Regions from separate parts of the Streptococcus sp. 544 genome, predicted to be linked through region 1. Evidence: predicted binding sites of a transcription regulator. Region 1 holds the regulator's gene; each other region holds the start of a gene.
What was found. The regulator NrdR, encoded in region 1, represses ribonucleotide reductase genes. The targets are predictions, from matches to a motif close to ACACNATATATNGTGT.

Region 1 (4,952 bases):
AGGATAATGGAGAAGAGTTGATGAAACACCTCGTTTTTCTGACAAATCATGGGCTAAGGCAGCCACCATGAAACTTTTACCCACACCAAAGTCTCCATATAGGTAAAGACCTTTTCGAATAGCTGGATATTGCTCCACGAAGGCTAATAACTTTTCAAAAACTGGCAAGCGACCCAAATCATCCAAGTCTACTTGAGCCAAACTAGCTTGCTTGAGACTGGCTGGCAGATTGATTAACTTGAGACGGTTCTTAATAGCCGCTTCTTTTTCCGCCGCAATTAGTTCAGGAGTTTCTTCGTAAGAAACATCCGCATAACCATGATTCATAACCAAAATCGGCTTGTAGCCTTTAGCAATATAATCCGTATCACCACGGAGAAATTTGTCACGCTCGGTGATATATTGATTAAACTTGGAGATACTGCGATTTAATTCCTCTGGAGTCAAGGATTCTTGCTGGATAAAGGCCGCAACATCAGGGTCCTTCATAATTTTCTGGACCAAATCTTGATAATGAAAACGGCTAGGTTGACGTTTGAGTACGTCTCCGACACTTTCCATCTAATCTCCTCCTTTTTCTAATCGAGCTAATAGTTCTTGTTTCTTACGTTCTAGTTCCAGACGAGTTTCCTCGCTGGTTTCATTCTTATAATCTGGATTACTCCACTTGGGTACATTGGACTTGGCAGGACTGGGGTTACTGCTTTTTTGAGCCTGATTCTTCTGCCCTCTCTCACGAATTCGTAAGACTGCCTCTTCTGCCGAATGTATCTTTTGATAGGCGTAGTCATTGGCTACCTTCATGGCATATTTCTCATTGATATTTGCTGAATCCACCTTATTAAAAGTCAACAAGAGAATGATATTGATGACTTCGTCCAGCAAGCCCAAGCCAGCCATCTGTTGCAAGAGTTCTCTTTCTGTTTGAGTAATAGTTCCCTTGCGTGTTTGCTTGATTTCTGCCAAGAACTGCAAGGCCGTTTTACTTTTGGCTTCCTTGATAATGGTCGCTTCCTTAGGACTAAAGTCAGAGGAAATCGGTTTTTGAGCGATTTTTTCCCGCATGCGTTTGGTTGAAATAACCCGGGAAACAGCTGTTGACTTAGCCAATTGATAGGTTTCAAACCAAGTCCATTTCTTCTCCTCGGCAATGGCAAAGAGGTTTAAGACGTCGGACTGCTCATCCGCAAAGCGAAGTCCATCTCGAGCCATAAGCTGACGAAAATGGTCCAAGTCAAAATCGTTGGCCACTTTCTTCTTGAGACCAAGGTCTTCTTGACTTCCCAGCTCTGCCAAATCTGGAAAGACTTGATTGAGTGAGACAGGTATTTCTTCTCCCTCAGTGCTCTCAACTTTCAAATCCTCCACAGCTGCATCACCAATCTTCTTCTCCAAAAGTCTGCGATAAACAGGATGTTCCAAGAAATCCTGACTTGAAAGAGGAGCATGGAGGGCTAGCTGATAAACATCCCCCTTTTGATAGAGGGTCAAGAGATTAAAAGCAGATAGGATTTTCAGGGATTTTATCAGTCTATCCATCCCAAAGTTGAGATGGTTAAGAATGCTTGAAAAAAGATATTCCTTTCTGCCATTATCCCAAAAACTAATCGTATAAAGATAAAGGCTCAGTGCCTCCTGACCGATAATCGGGAGGTAGCACTGTACCAGAGATGAGGTATCTTGCGACACCCGATTATTCTTTAGATAAGAAAAACGGTCAATTGGCTTCATTTATCTTTCCTTTTTCTTTTTAGAGGACTGGGTGATTTGTTGGAGCAAGCTCTCTAACTCACTAACATCCTTAAAACTACGATAGACACTGGCAAAACGTACATAGGTAATCTCATCTAACTCAGCCAACTCCTCCATGACGAGTGAACCAATGTCCTCACTTTGAATTTCATTTTCATTTCGACCACGGAGTTTCTGTTCGATACGATTGACTACCATGTTGATTTCATCACTTGACACAGGACGTTTCTGGGCTGAGCGGATAATCCCATTAAAGATTTTATCTCTGGAGAATTGTTCCCGTGTGCCATCTTTTTTAACAACCACTAAGGTTCTTTCTTCTACCCGTTCGTAGGTTGTAAAACGGTGTTGGCATTCGTCGCACTCACGTCTTCTACGAATGGTGTTCCCTTCTTCTGCTTGGCGACTATCGATAACACTTGACTTGGTAGCCCCACATTTTGGACAACGCATCCTTTCCCTCCTTATCGTTTTCTTTTCATTATACCATTTTTTAAACGATTCCCAAAACAATTCTTCTTTTTGCTTGACAAGTTTTTTGTTTTGTTGTATTATTTAATTAAGACAAAAAGATAAAAGAAAGGAGACCAAGATGTCCTGGACATTTGACAACAAAAAACCCATCTATTTACAGATTATGGAGAAAATCAAGCTTCAGATTGTTTCCCATACACTGGAAGCCAATCAACAACTTCCAACCGTGAGAGAGCTAGCAAGCGAGGCCGGTGTCAATCCAAACACCATCCAAAGAGCCTTGTCAGACCTTGAACGAGAAGGATTTGTCTACAGCAAGCGCACAACTGGACGATTTGTGACTGAAGATAAAGAGCTGATCGCCCAATCGCGCAAACAATTATCAGAAGAAGAATTGGAACACTTCGTTTCCTCCATGACCCATTTTGGCTATGAAAAAGAAGAACTACCAAGCGTAGTCGGCGATTATATTAAAGGAGTTTAAGCCTATGTCATTACTAGCATTTGAAAATGTATCCAAATCATATGGAGCAACACCAGCCCTTGAAAATGTTTCTCTTGACATTCCAGCTGGAAAAATTGTTGGTCTCCTTGGCCCAAACGGCTCAGGAAAAACAACCCTGATTAAACTAATCAATGGCCTCTTACAACCAGATCAAGGACGTGTCCTTATCAACGACATGGACCCAAGCCCAGCAACCAAGGCCATCGTAGCTTATTTACCTGATACCACCTATCTTAATGAACAAATGAAGGTCAAAGAAGCCCTAACCTACTTCAAGACCTTCTATAAAGATTTCAATCTTGAACGTGCCCATCATCTACTTGCAGACCTTGGTATTGATGAAAATAGTCGTCTCAAGAAACTATCAAAAGGAAACAAGGAAAAAGTCCAATTGATTTTGGTTATGAGCCGTGATGCCCGTCTCTACGTTTTAGACGAACCCATTGGTGGGGTGGATCCAGCAGCCCGTGAGTATATCCTCAATACCATTATCAACAACTACTCACCAACTTCTACCGTTTTGATTTCTACCCACTTGATTTCAGATATCGAGCCAATCTTGGATGAAATTGTCTTCCTCAAAGACGGAAAAGTCGTTCGTCAAGGCAATGTAGACGATATTCGCTATGAGTCTGGTGAATCCATTGACCAGCTCTTCCGTCAGGAATTTAAGGCCTAAGCAAAGGAGATTATTATGTTTTGGAATTTAGTTCGCTACGAATTTAAAAATGTTAACAAGTGGTATTTAGCCCTCTACGCAGCCGTGCTAGTCCTTTCTGCCCTTATCGGGATACAAGCACAGACCTATAACAATCTGCCTGTCAAAGAAAGCCAACCTGTTTTACTTACTTTTCTAGCCCTCGTCTTTGGTGGCTTGATGATTACACTTGGAATTTCAACTCTTTTCTTAATCATTAAACGCTTTAAAGGCAGTGTCTATGACCGACAAGGCTATCTGACTTTGACCCTTCCAGTATCTGAACACCATATCATCACAGCCAAACTAGTCGGTGCCTTCATCTGGTCGATGATTAGCACTGCTATCCTAGTTCTAAGTGCTGTTATTATTGTGACCATAACGGTTCCAGAATGGATCCCTCTTTCTTATGTGATTACATTTGTAGAAACACATCTCCCTCAGATCTTTCTTACAGGTATATCCTTCCTACTAAATACCATTTCCAGCATCCTCTGCATCTACTTGGCTATTTCCATTGGACAGCTTTTCAATGAATACCGTACAGCACTCGCTGTTGCAGCCTACATTGGTATCCAAATCGTCATTGGATTTATTGAACTTTTCTTCAATCTTAGTTCTAATTTCTATGTCAATTCACTTGTAGGGCTTAATGACCATTTCTATATGGGAGCAGGTATAGCCATTGTTGAAGAACTCATTTTCATAGCTATCTTTTACCTCGGAACCTACTATATTTTGAGAAACAAGGTTAATTTGCAATAATTTTAAAATCAAATAAGAAAAACACAGAAAGTCAAATTAATAAAAAATTGATTTTCTGTGTTTTTTAGATTATTGCTAACTAATTTTGGTTTTAGCCAACACCAATAACAATTATTGACTCTAGAATACATAGAATCATGGTTATAATCATCTTTTTATTCATATAAACAACCTCACTTTCTTTTTTATATATGATATAATATTTTGAAAACATACTAAAAAATTCCCATATAAGCAATTGAGGTGACAGAAATGAAAAATTACGGAAAAATTTTTAAACAATTTAGAGAATCACGTGGATTAACATTAAAAGATGTTGCAAAACATGGTCTATCTACATCACATATTTCTAGATTTGAAAGAGAAAATTCTGATCTGACGATTGGTAAATTTATGCAAGCATTAGATGCTATTAATATTCCTGTTGAAGAATTTATGTATGCTGCAAATGACTTTCATCGGGATGAAATAAATGAATTATTAGAGCAAATTCGACTTCTAAGCTCTAAAAGAGATATTTCAGGAATGGAAAAACTACTTATTTCTCAACTTGAAAAGACTACAAAAAGAGAGAAATTCTATACTCTGAATACCATTCTAGTAAAAATTCGCTTACAAGATTTGTCAGAAAAAATCTATTACCATGAATCTGATATTAAATATCTATCTGACTATCTTTTTTCTGTGGAATACTGGGGATGCTATGAATTACTTTTGTTTATGAATACTATAGATGTATTATCTCACCCTACTATGATG
Region 2 (4,952 bases), on a different contig from region 1:
GAGGATTACCTAAATAGCCACAAGTCCGTTTAACAACGTCTACTGTTTTAGGATCGCTATTGCCACAGTTTGGACAAGCAAAGCCCCTCTCAGTTGGTTCAAAATCCCCTTCAAAGTCACACTTGTAGCAACGGTCTATTGGTGTATTGGTCCCCAAATATCCCACACGGTCATAGGCATAGTCCCAGACAGCTTCCAGGGCCTTAGGATTTTGTTGAAGAACTGGATACTCACAATAATGGATGAAACCACCTGACGCACCTGCTTCTGGATAGACTTTCTCAAAGTCCAATTTTTCAAACGGTGTTGGATTTTTACGAACATCGTAGTGGAAAGAGTTGGTGTAGTATTCCTTGTCTGTGATATCAGGAATAGAGCCAAACTTGTCTGTATCTAATCGACAGAAACGGTCTGTCAAGCTTTCGGACGGTGTTGAGTAGATAGAGAAATGATAACCATATTGGTCTGACCACTCTTCTACACGGCGTTTCATATCTCGAATGATGTCTAGCGTGAATTCCTTGGCTTCTGGATTGTGTTCCCAGCTATTTCCAAAGAAAACTGTCGCTACTTCATACAAGCCGATATAGCCCAGCGAAACGGTTGCACGACGATTCTTAAAGAGCTGGTCAACACTCTCTTCTTTACCTAGACGATGGCCAAAAGCACCGTACTGATAAAGAATAGGAGCATTTGCCGGTGTCGCTTCCTTGGTTCGTTCGACACGGTAAACCAGAGCATCCTCAGCGATATTCATACGCTCGTTGAAGATTTCCCAGAACTTATTCATGTCGCCCTCAGACTCGAGGGCAATACGAGGCAGGTTAACCGTCACAACGCCTAGATTCATCCGACCTGAATTGACTTCTACACCATTTTCATCCTTCCATCCTTGAAGGAACGAACGACATCCCATAGGAACTTTGAAAGAACCTGTCAACTCGATAATCTTATCATAGGACAAAACATCTGGGTACATCCGCTTGGTTGCACACTCAAGAGCCAACTGCTTAATGTCGTAGTTGGGAGTCCCTTCTTCCAAGTTAAGGCCTCTTTTCAGCGTAAAGATGAGCTTAGGGAAGATGGCTGTACGATGCTCCGAACCAAGCCCCTTGATGCGAATGTTTAAAATAGCTTTTTGAATTTCTCGTTCAAAACGACTGGTTCCCATACCAAAACCTAGCGAAGTAAAAGGTGTTTGTCCATTTGAAGTGAAGAGAGTATTGATTTCATACTCAAGAGATTGCATGGCATCATAGATGTCTTTTTGGGTTTTCTTCCAGGCATAATCTTCTCGTTTTTCAGGCAATACCCACTCTTCTGCATCTTTGAGATGTTTTTGATAGTTCTTCTCTGCATAAGGCGCCAAAACTTCATCGATACGGTCAGCTGAACAGCCACCGTACTGGCTAGAAGCAACGTTGGCGATAATTTGGGAAATCTGAGCTGTCGCAGTCTGGATAGACTTGGGACTTTCTACCTCTGCATTTCCAATCTTAAAACCATTTTCCAACATACCTTTAAAGTCAATCAAACAGCAGTTGGTCATAGGGGTATAGGGGCTGTAGTCCAAATCGTGATAGTGGATATCTCCCTTTTGGTGGGCATTGGCTACGTGCTTAGGCAGCATTTGCAGTCCGATTGATTTCCCAACAATCCCTGCTGTCAAATCACGCTGGGTATTAAAGACATCGCTGTCTTTATTAGCATTTTCATTGACAACTGCTTGGTCTTTGTTGAGTAGTTTATGGATACTAAAGTTAATATCTGTCGCTTTTGAGCGCTCAAAATCCCTCTGCGTCCGATAAGTAATATACTCCTCAGCCAGCGCATATTCTTTGGCTTCAAGGAGTTCATGTTCTACAATATTTTGAATTTCGTAAATCTTAACCCCCTGTGGAAAGCGACTATGAATTTCTGTGACAATTCGCTCGGTCAGAGCATTGAGGCGTTTTTCGACCAAGGGTGTCACATCCATAACCTTGTCTGCCGCCTTGTGGAGAGCCTTGTCAATCTTGTCCACATCAAATACAACACGTCTCCCATCTCGTTTCTCGACGAAGAGAGTTGGCAAAATTGTAATTTTTTCTTCTAGTGCAATCATATGCATTCTCTTTTCTAAAATGTTCTTTCTAAAAAGTATTATACCACTCTAAAAAGAAAAATCAATATCTTGTGTTAAAAATCCTAAAATTTTTAAAAATACACAAGATATTGATTTGGTTATTTAATTTTATAGACTTTAAACTCTGAGTAATCCGTCTTTACTGGTTGGTAATTTTCTTTTAAGAGTGTTTCCACTTCAGACCAGACTGGCACCTTGTCATTCACCACAATCACCTTAGGTTGTTTTTCTTTCAAGTCATTGAGTAGCTTATTCCGGTTTTCCTCAGTTGCTGTATAGTGCACGGGAGACAAAATCGCCGATGGCGACAAGCGCTCACTCTTACGATAAAGAGTCGCAGTATCATCCCATGCATAGATAGCATCTTCCGTATTTGTCTCCTCTTTTACCAAATCAGCAAGACGATTACGTTCTTGATAAGGTACCGGATAAAGGACAAACTTCATCAAAAAAGGAACAGTCAAAAGATAGACAAGCCCTAAAACTGGCAGATATAGATTTCCTTTAAAAAAACGACTCCATAGGCTAACTGGCGTTTCTCTTCGTCTTCTTCTAACACTACGCCCCCTCTGTTGACTCTTAATATTGGTTACCAATAAAAGTAGGAAAACAGGGAAGACGACCATCAAATAAGAAGCGTGCAGAGGCTCTTGTGAAAAGAAAAGCAAAATCAAACCTAAAATTGTCACAAGACTTGCAGGAACCGAAATGACGTATAGTTTAGAGGGCTTGGATTGAAAGAGACCTAAAAAGATACAAACCACAAATCCCAAACCAAGGGACAACAAGCCATAAAAAGCCATATTCTCTAAAATTTTAGAAGTGAAATCAAAGCTAATACTGTCAATAGGATAACGAATACCACTAATGGCATCCCCAAAACTTCCTGTTGCAACACTATAGTAGGCAGTTGGATAAAAGATAAGTGAAAAACCTAAAGCCACTGCAAGAAACTGATAAAACCCATGCGCAAAGCGTCTATGCCCAAGGTTAAAGACCAACAAGCCTAAACTCACTACAGCAATAAACAGGAGCGATGACAAGGGGGCAAAGAAAAATCCTCCCGCCAAAGCCAGCCCAATCCGTATAAATCCCTTATCATGGCTTGGATTGCTTAGATAAGCCGCAACTAAACTAAAGGCCGCGAATAAGAAAGGAAGCGCTAAAAGAGTCGCATAGCCTCCACCAAAAGCAAGACCTGTAACTAGCATGTAAAAAATAGTCACCACTTGTCCAGCTTGCTCTCCTTGCTCTGTCAAGGTATCCGCTGATCTAAAGAGGAAAAATCCTCCTGCTACCAAGGCTAACCACTCAAAGATGGCAAAGAAAAATCCGCCCTGAGTCACGTAAGTCAGCAAATAATAAAGCAAACCTTGACTTCCATAATAATCGCTGTAAATCTTCCCTGCCTGATGAAGGGCCCAACCTGTATAAAAATCCTGCACTTCCTGTGCACTCATTAAATCGAGTAATAGCGGTACTCCTAGAGTTATCCCCGTTACAAGCGTACTCCATAGTAAAATTTTCACCAAAGGAAGACGACTTGATTCACGATGATGCGATTCTTGTTTGATTTGGTATTCTAGAGGTTCACGATTCTCCTGATGAACTTCTTCTACTCTACCATACACACTCATATCGTTTCTCCTATTCAATTTATCTGTCTTAGTATATCAAAAAGTCCTAGGATTGTCAGCTTGCGATGGCTGTTTGAGTGATTTTTTGCATAGTTTCACAAAGGTTTCAATTTCCCGAAAACGGTGTAAATGTGTCTGTTTAAATGTTATGATATAATCCAATTCTTTCTGAGTCAGCATCGTCCCTCCCCTATATCTTTCTATTCGTAAAAAGCAAGAAAAAGAGGACTCGGTCATTTCCTAAGTCCTAGATTTCTTATAAGATTGGGGCGAATAACTGGGCGATTTCTTTTACAAGTTTTTGATACCAGCTCGTTTTGATAGAATGGGGATAAACTTCCTGAGAATCTGCAAATATATTTTGAAAATCTCGGGCGATTTCCATTATAGAGGGAGTTTTATAGAGTAAGACTGCATTTTCATAATGGTGTACCAAGCTTCGGTAGTCGAGATTGATTGTCCCCACCACCGCAAAATCTTCGTCTACCAACATCTGCTTACTATGAATAAAACCTGGACTATACTCATAAATTCGAACACCAGCAGAAAGAAGGTCTGGATAAGCGCCTCTTGTGACTAACTGAATGAACTTCTTATCTGGTATGTAAGGGGTAACAATCCGAACATCGACCCCTCTCATAGCAGCATTTTTGATTGTCTCCGTTAAATCATAGTCTATGATCAAATAAGGTGTCGTAATATAGACCGATTCCGTTGCTTGATTGATCAAACTCTGATAAACCTTTTTCCCTACCTGCGTTCGAAAAATTGGCTTGGGTCCACTTCCGTATGGAATGGTTAAACCGTCACTTGGGATAGAATGATTTTCTAAATGATATTGATCAAAATCACTAATCTCTCCTCGATTGATGTACCAAGTGGTTAAAAATAAGCGTGTCAGGGCTTTTACCGCTAGTCCGTCTAAGCGAATTCCACTATCCTTCCAATAACCAAATCTCTCGACGTGGTTAATATACTCATCTGCCAGATTGACCCCACCAGTATAGGCTATCTGACCATCAACAATCAATATTTTTCTATGATCTCTGTTATTATAGGCTACTGTCAAACGAGGAATAACTTTATTGAATTTATGGGCCTCGATGCCCAGCTGACGAAGTCGATGTGCATAATCTCCTGTTAAAGTAGCCATACAGCCAATATCATCATAGAGCAGTTTAACTTCAATG
Region 3 (4,952 bases), on a different contig from region 1:
AGCTTCCTCATGTGGTGTACGGATATCTGCGCGAAGGGCTTCAACCCCAGTTTCAGATTGCATAGTGTCGAGAAGGGTTAAACCACCAAAGACTTTTCCAACCAAGTCTTTCTCTTTGTTAGATAGCTTTCTCCAGTCATCCAAGTCGTTTGACAAGGGAATACGTGTATCGAGCCAGAATTGCTCCGTCAGTTTTTCCCAAGTTGATTTGTCGATGACATCTTCGATGGCATTCCAGTTAATGGCTTTGTAGTAAGTTTCCATTTGAAATCTCTTTCTGTGTTTAGTATTGCGAACTCACAATTATTCTATTCTACCATAATTCTATAGGAGTATCGCACAAAAAGTCGGAAGCCCGACTTTTAAAATGTTACATAAATTATGTTATGACATAGTAGATTTGATTTTATCAGTGCTACCTAGGGGAAAAATAGTGTTTCTATGCTAGAAACTAAATCACACAACTTTCACATTGGTTAGCACCGACTTCTCCACCATCGTCTGTGAAAGTACGGACGTAGTAGATAGACTTGATACCCTTGTTAAAGGCATAGTTACGAAGGATAGACAAGTCACGTGTCGTTTGTTTGTTTTCTTTCTTCCATTCGTAAAGTCCTTTTGGAATGTCACTACGCATAAAGAGTGTGAGTGAAAGACCTTGGTCCACGTGCTCTGTTGCAGCAGCGTAAACATCAATCACCTTACGCATATCCATGTCGTAGGCAGAAGTGTAGTAAGGAATCGTTTCTGTTGACAAGCCAGCAGCAGGATAGTAGATTTTACCGATTTTCTTTTCTTGGCGTTCTTCGATACGTTGCGTAATCGGGTGGATAGAAGCCGAAACGTCATTGATGTAACTGATCGAACCATTTGGAGCAACAGCAAGGCGGTTTTGGTGGTAAAGACCATCTGCTTGAACCTTGTCGCGAAGTTCAGCCCAGTCAGCAGCACTTGGGATAAAGACATCTTTGAAAAGTTCTTTAACACGGTCTGATTTTGGAATAAATTCGCCAGTTACATACTTGTCGAAGTAGCTTCCCTTAGCATAGTCTGATTTTTCAAAGTTGTGGAAGGTGATACCACGTTCACGCGCAATATTGTTTGATTCAACCAAGGTCCAGTAGTTCATAAGCATAAAGTAGATGCTTGTAAATTCAACAGACTCAGGCGATCCATATTCAATGAGTTGTTGAGCAAGGTAGCTGTGAAGTCCCATGGCACCAAGACCAAAGGTATGAGCTTGGCTATTTCCGTGGTCGATGGTAGGAACAGCTACGATGTGTGAACTATCTGTAACGAAAGTTAAAGCACGAACCATAGCACGGATAGAACGACCAAAATCAGGTGAAGTCATCATGTTGACCACGTTGGTTGAACCAAGGTTACATGAAACATCCGTTCCCATCTGAAGGAATTCTTGAGCATCGTTGATCAAGCTTGGTTCTTGGACCTGAAGAATCTCAGAACACAAGTTACTCATGATAATCTTACCATCAATAGGATTTGCACGGTTGGCCGTATCAATGTTGACGACATAAGGATAGCCAGACTCTTGTTGCAATTTGGAGATTTCAGTTTCCAAATCACGCGCCTTGATTTTTGTCTTGCGAATATTTGGATTTGCAACTAGTTCATCGTATTTTTCAGTAATATCGATGTAGTTGAATGGCACACCGTATTCTTTTTCTACAGAGTAAGGGCTGAAGAGGTACATTTCTTCATTTTTACGAGCCAATTCGTAGAATTTATCTGGTACAACGACACCAAGTGAAAGGGTCTTGACACGAACTTTTTCATCGGCGTTTTCTTTCTTAGTTGAAAGGAAGGCGATGATATCTGGGTGAAAGACGTTGAGGTAGACAACCCCAGCACCTTGACGTTGCCCCAATTGGTTTGAGTAAGAGAAGCTATCTTCGAAGAGTTTCATAACTGGTACGACACCAGAAGCTGCTCCTTCATACCCCTTGATAGGTGCACCAGCTTCACGAAGGTTGCTGAGGGTAATTCCCACACCACCACCAATACGTGAAAGTTGAAGGGCAGAGTTGATAGAACGTCCGATAGAGTTCATGTCATCCGTCACTTGGATTAAGAAACAAGATACCAACTCCCCACGACGAGCACGTCCAGCATTCAAGAAGGAAGGAGTAGCAGGTTGGTAGCGTTGGTGGATGATTTCATTGGCAATATCGATTGCAACAGCTTCATTCCCATCAGCGAAATAAAGGGCGTTAAAGAAGACACGGTCTTCCATACTTTCAAGATAATATTCACCGTCATTAGTCTTTAAGGCATATTGATTGTAAAATTTATAAGCAGCCATGAAAGACTTGAATTGGAAGTTTTGGTCTTTGATAAATTGTGACAATTCTTCCAAGAACTCTGGACGGTATTTCTTGATAAAGGCTGTTTCGATGTAGTTGTGGTCAATGAGGTAGTTGATTTTATCTTTAATTGAATCAAAAACCATAGTGTTTGGAACGACATTTTCTTTAAAGAAGGCATCCAAGGCTTCCTTATCTTTATGAAGCATGATTTGTCCATTAACAGGACGGTTGATTTCGTTATTGAGACGGAAGTAAGTCACGTCTTCAAGATGTTTTAATCCCATAAAATTTCCCTTATCTAATTACAAAAGAAAGGCTTCTAAGTTAGGCCTAGAAGCAGTTTCTTCTGGATGATGTACTAAGATTATGCTAATTGTTTCAGTTTTCCTGGTTGGAAACCTGAAAAGACTTCAGTTGGTGTTTGAATAATAGGAGCTGCGCTAAAACCGAGTTCTTTGACTTGATCGATGTACTCAGGCTGCTCATCAAGATTGATTTCTTTATATTCAACGTTATTACTGTCCAAGAAACGTTTGGTCATTTTACATTGGACACAATTGTTTTTAGAATAAACGGTTACCATTGTGTAACTCCTCTTCAAAATTTAATACTATCTTAGTATATCAGAAAATAAAAATTTGTCAATGATTTAAACTAAATATAGTGGTCTGTTTTTCTAGTCAAGCTCACAAAACACAATATGTAGTGTTTGCTTTATAAAATAGCAATGATTATCCTATAAATCGTTTTTAAAGAAACTATATCCTGTGTTTTATTATCTAGGACAGAAGATTTTCAGCAAGTTATCTGAAAGGAAATTGAAGGAAAATCCAGAAAATGCTTGAAAAAAATCCTAGAAGATGGTATAATACCAAATTGTAAGGGTTATCACATATAACTCAAAAAAAGAAAGAACAAAAGGAGAGTCAAACTATGGCTTCTAAAGATTTCCACGTAGTGGCAGAAACAGGTATTCACGCACGTCCAGCAACATTGTTGGTACAAACTGCTAGCAAATTTGCTTCAGATATCACTCTTGAGTACAAAGGTAAATCAGTTAACCTTAAATCAATTATGGGTGTTATGAGTCTTGGTGTTGGCCAAGGTGCTGACGTAACTATCTCAGCTGAAGGTGCAGATGCAGATGACGCTATCGCTGCAATCTCAGAAACAATGGAAAAAGAAGGATTGGCATAAGGGAAATGACAGAAATGCTTAAAGGAATCGCAGCATCTGACGGTGTTGCAGTTGCAAAAGCATATCTACTCGTTCAACCGGATTTGTCATTCGAGACTATTTCAGTCGAAGATACAAACGCAGAAGAGGCTCGTTTGGATGTTGCTCTTGAAGCTTCTCAAAACGAGCTTTCTCTTATCCGCGAGAAAGCTGTAGGTACGCTTGGTGAAGAAGCGGCTCAAGTTTTTGACGCTCATTTGATGGTTCTTTCTGACCCAGAATTGATTGGTCAGATTAAAGAAACAATTCGTGCTAAGAAAGTCAATGCAGAAGCAGGTCTTAAAGAAGTGACTGACATGTTCATCACTATCTTTGAAGGTATGGAAGACAACCCATACATGCAAGAACGTGCAGCGGACATCCGCGACGTGACAAAACGTGTATTGGCAAACCTTCTTGGTAAGAAATTGCCAAACCCAGCTTCAATCAACGAAGAAGTAATCGTGATTGCGCATGATTTGACACCATCTGATACAGCTCAATTGGACAAAAACTTTGTAAAAGCTTTTGTAACAAATATCGGTGGACGTACAAGCCACTCAGCTATCATGGCACGTACACTTGAAATTGCAGCTGTATTGGGAACAAATAACATCACTGAAGTAGTGAAAGACGGTGATATCCTTGCCGTTAACGGAATTACTGGTGAAGTCATTATCAACCCAACAGATGAACAAGCGGCAGAATTTAAAGCAGCTGGTGAAGCTTATGCTAAACAAAAAGCTGAATGGGCACTTTTGAAAGATGCTCAAACAGTAACTGCTGACGGTAAACACTTCGAGTTAGCAGCTAACATCGGTACTCCAAAAGACGTGGAAGGTGTTAACAACAACGGTGCAGAAGCTGTTGGACTTTACCGTACAGAATTCTTGTACATGGATTCTCAAGACTTCCCAACTGAAGACGAACAGTATGAAGCATACAAGGCTGTTCTTGAGGGAATGAATGGTAAACCAGTGGTTGTTCGTACAATGGATATTGGTGGAGATAAGGAACTTCCTTACTTCGATATGCCACATGAAATGAACCCATTCCTTGGATTTCGTGCCCTTCGTATCTCTATTTCTGAAACTGGAGATGCAATGTTCCGTACACAAATCCGTGCCCTTCTTCGTGCTTCTGTTCATGGTCAATTGCGTATCATGTTCCCAATGGTTGCCCTTTTGAAAGAATTCCGTGCAGCTAAAGCAGTCTTTGATGAAGAAAAAGCAAACCTTCTTGCTGAAGGTGTTGCAGTTGCGGATGACATCCAAGTTGGTATCATGATTGAAATCCCTGCAGCAGCCATGCTTGCAGACCAATTTGCAAAAGAAGTAGACTTCATGTCAATTGGAACAAACGACTTGATCCAATACTCAATGGCAGCAGACCGTATGAACGAGCAAGTTT

Region 2: the regulator NrdR is predicted to act here: its motif matches at 2,164-2,179, upstream of nrdD (anaerobic ribonucleoside-triphosphate reductase).
Region 3: the regulator NrdR is predicted to act here: its motif matches at 3,021-3,036, upstream of nrdH (glutaredoxin-like protein NrdH).

Annotation. Positions count from the first base shown of each region.
Region 1 covers NZ_VMMU01000001.1:22,089-27,040, forward strand. Annotated here, with positions in the region: gene dnaI (primosomal protein DnaI) at 1-561, opposite strand, end outside; gene HT728_RS00100 (replication initiation and membrane attachment family protein) at 562-1,731, opposite strand; gene nrdR (transcriptional regulator NrdR) at 1,732-2,205, opposite strand; gene HT728_RS00110 (GntR family transcriptional regulator) at 2,345-2,710, shown strand; gene HT728_RS00115 (ABC transporter ATP-binding protein) at 2,715-3,410, shown strand; gene HT728_RS00120 (hypothetical protein) at 3,426-4,193, shown strand; gene HT728_RS00125 (Rgg/GadR/MutR family transcriptional regulator) at 4,446-4,952, shown strand, end outside.
Region 2 covers NZ_VMMU01000019.1:2,158-7,109, forward strand. Annotated here, with positions in the region: gene nrdD (anaerobic ribonucleoside-triphosphate reductase) at 1-2,104, opposite strand, end outside; gene HT728_RS07935 (damage-inducible protein CinA) at 2,224-3,762, opposite strand; gene cls (cardiolipin synthase) at 4,019-4,952, opposite strand, start outside.
Region 3 covers NZ_VMMU01000004.1:1,617-6,568, reverse strand. Annotated here, with positions in the region: gene nrdF (class 1b ribonucleoside-diphosphate reductase subunit beta) at 1-264, opposite strand, end outside; gene nrdE (class 1b ribonucleoside-diphosphate reductase subunit alpha) at 452-2,611, opposite strand; gene nrdH (glutaredoxin-like protein NrdH) at 2,692-2,910, opposite strand; gene HT728_RS02165 (phosphocarrier protein HPr) at 3,261-3,524, shown strand; gene ptsP (phosphoenolpyruvate--protein phosphotransferase) at 3,530-4,952, shown strand, end outside.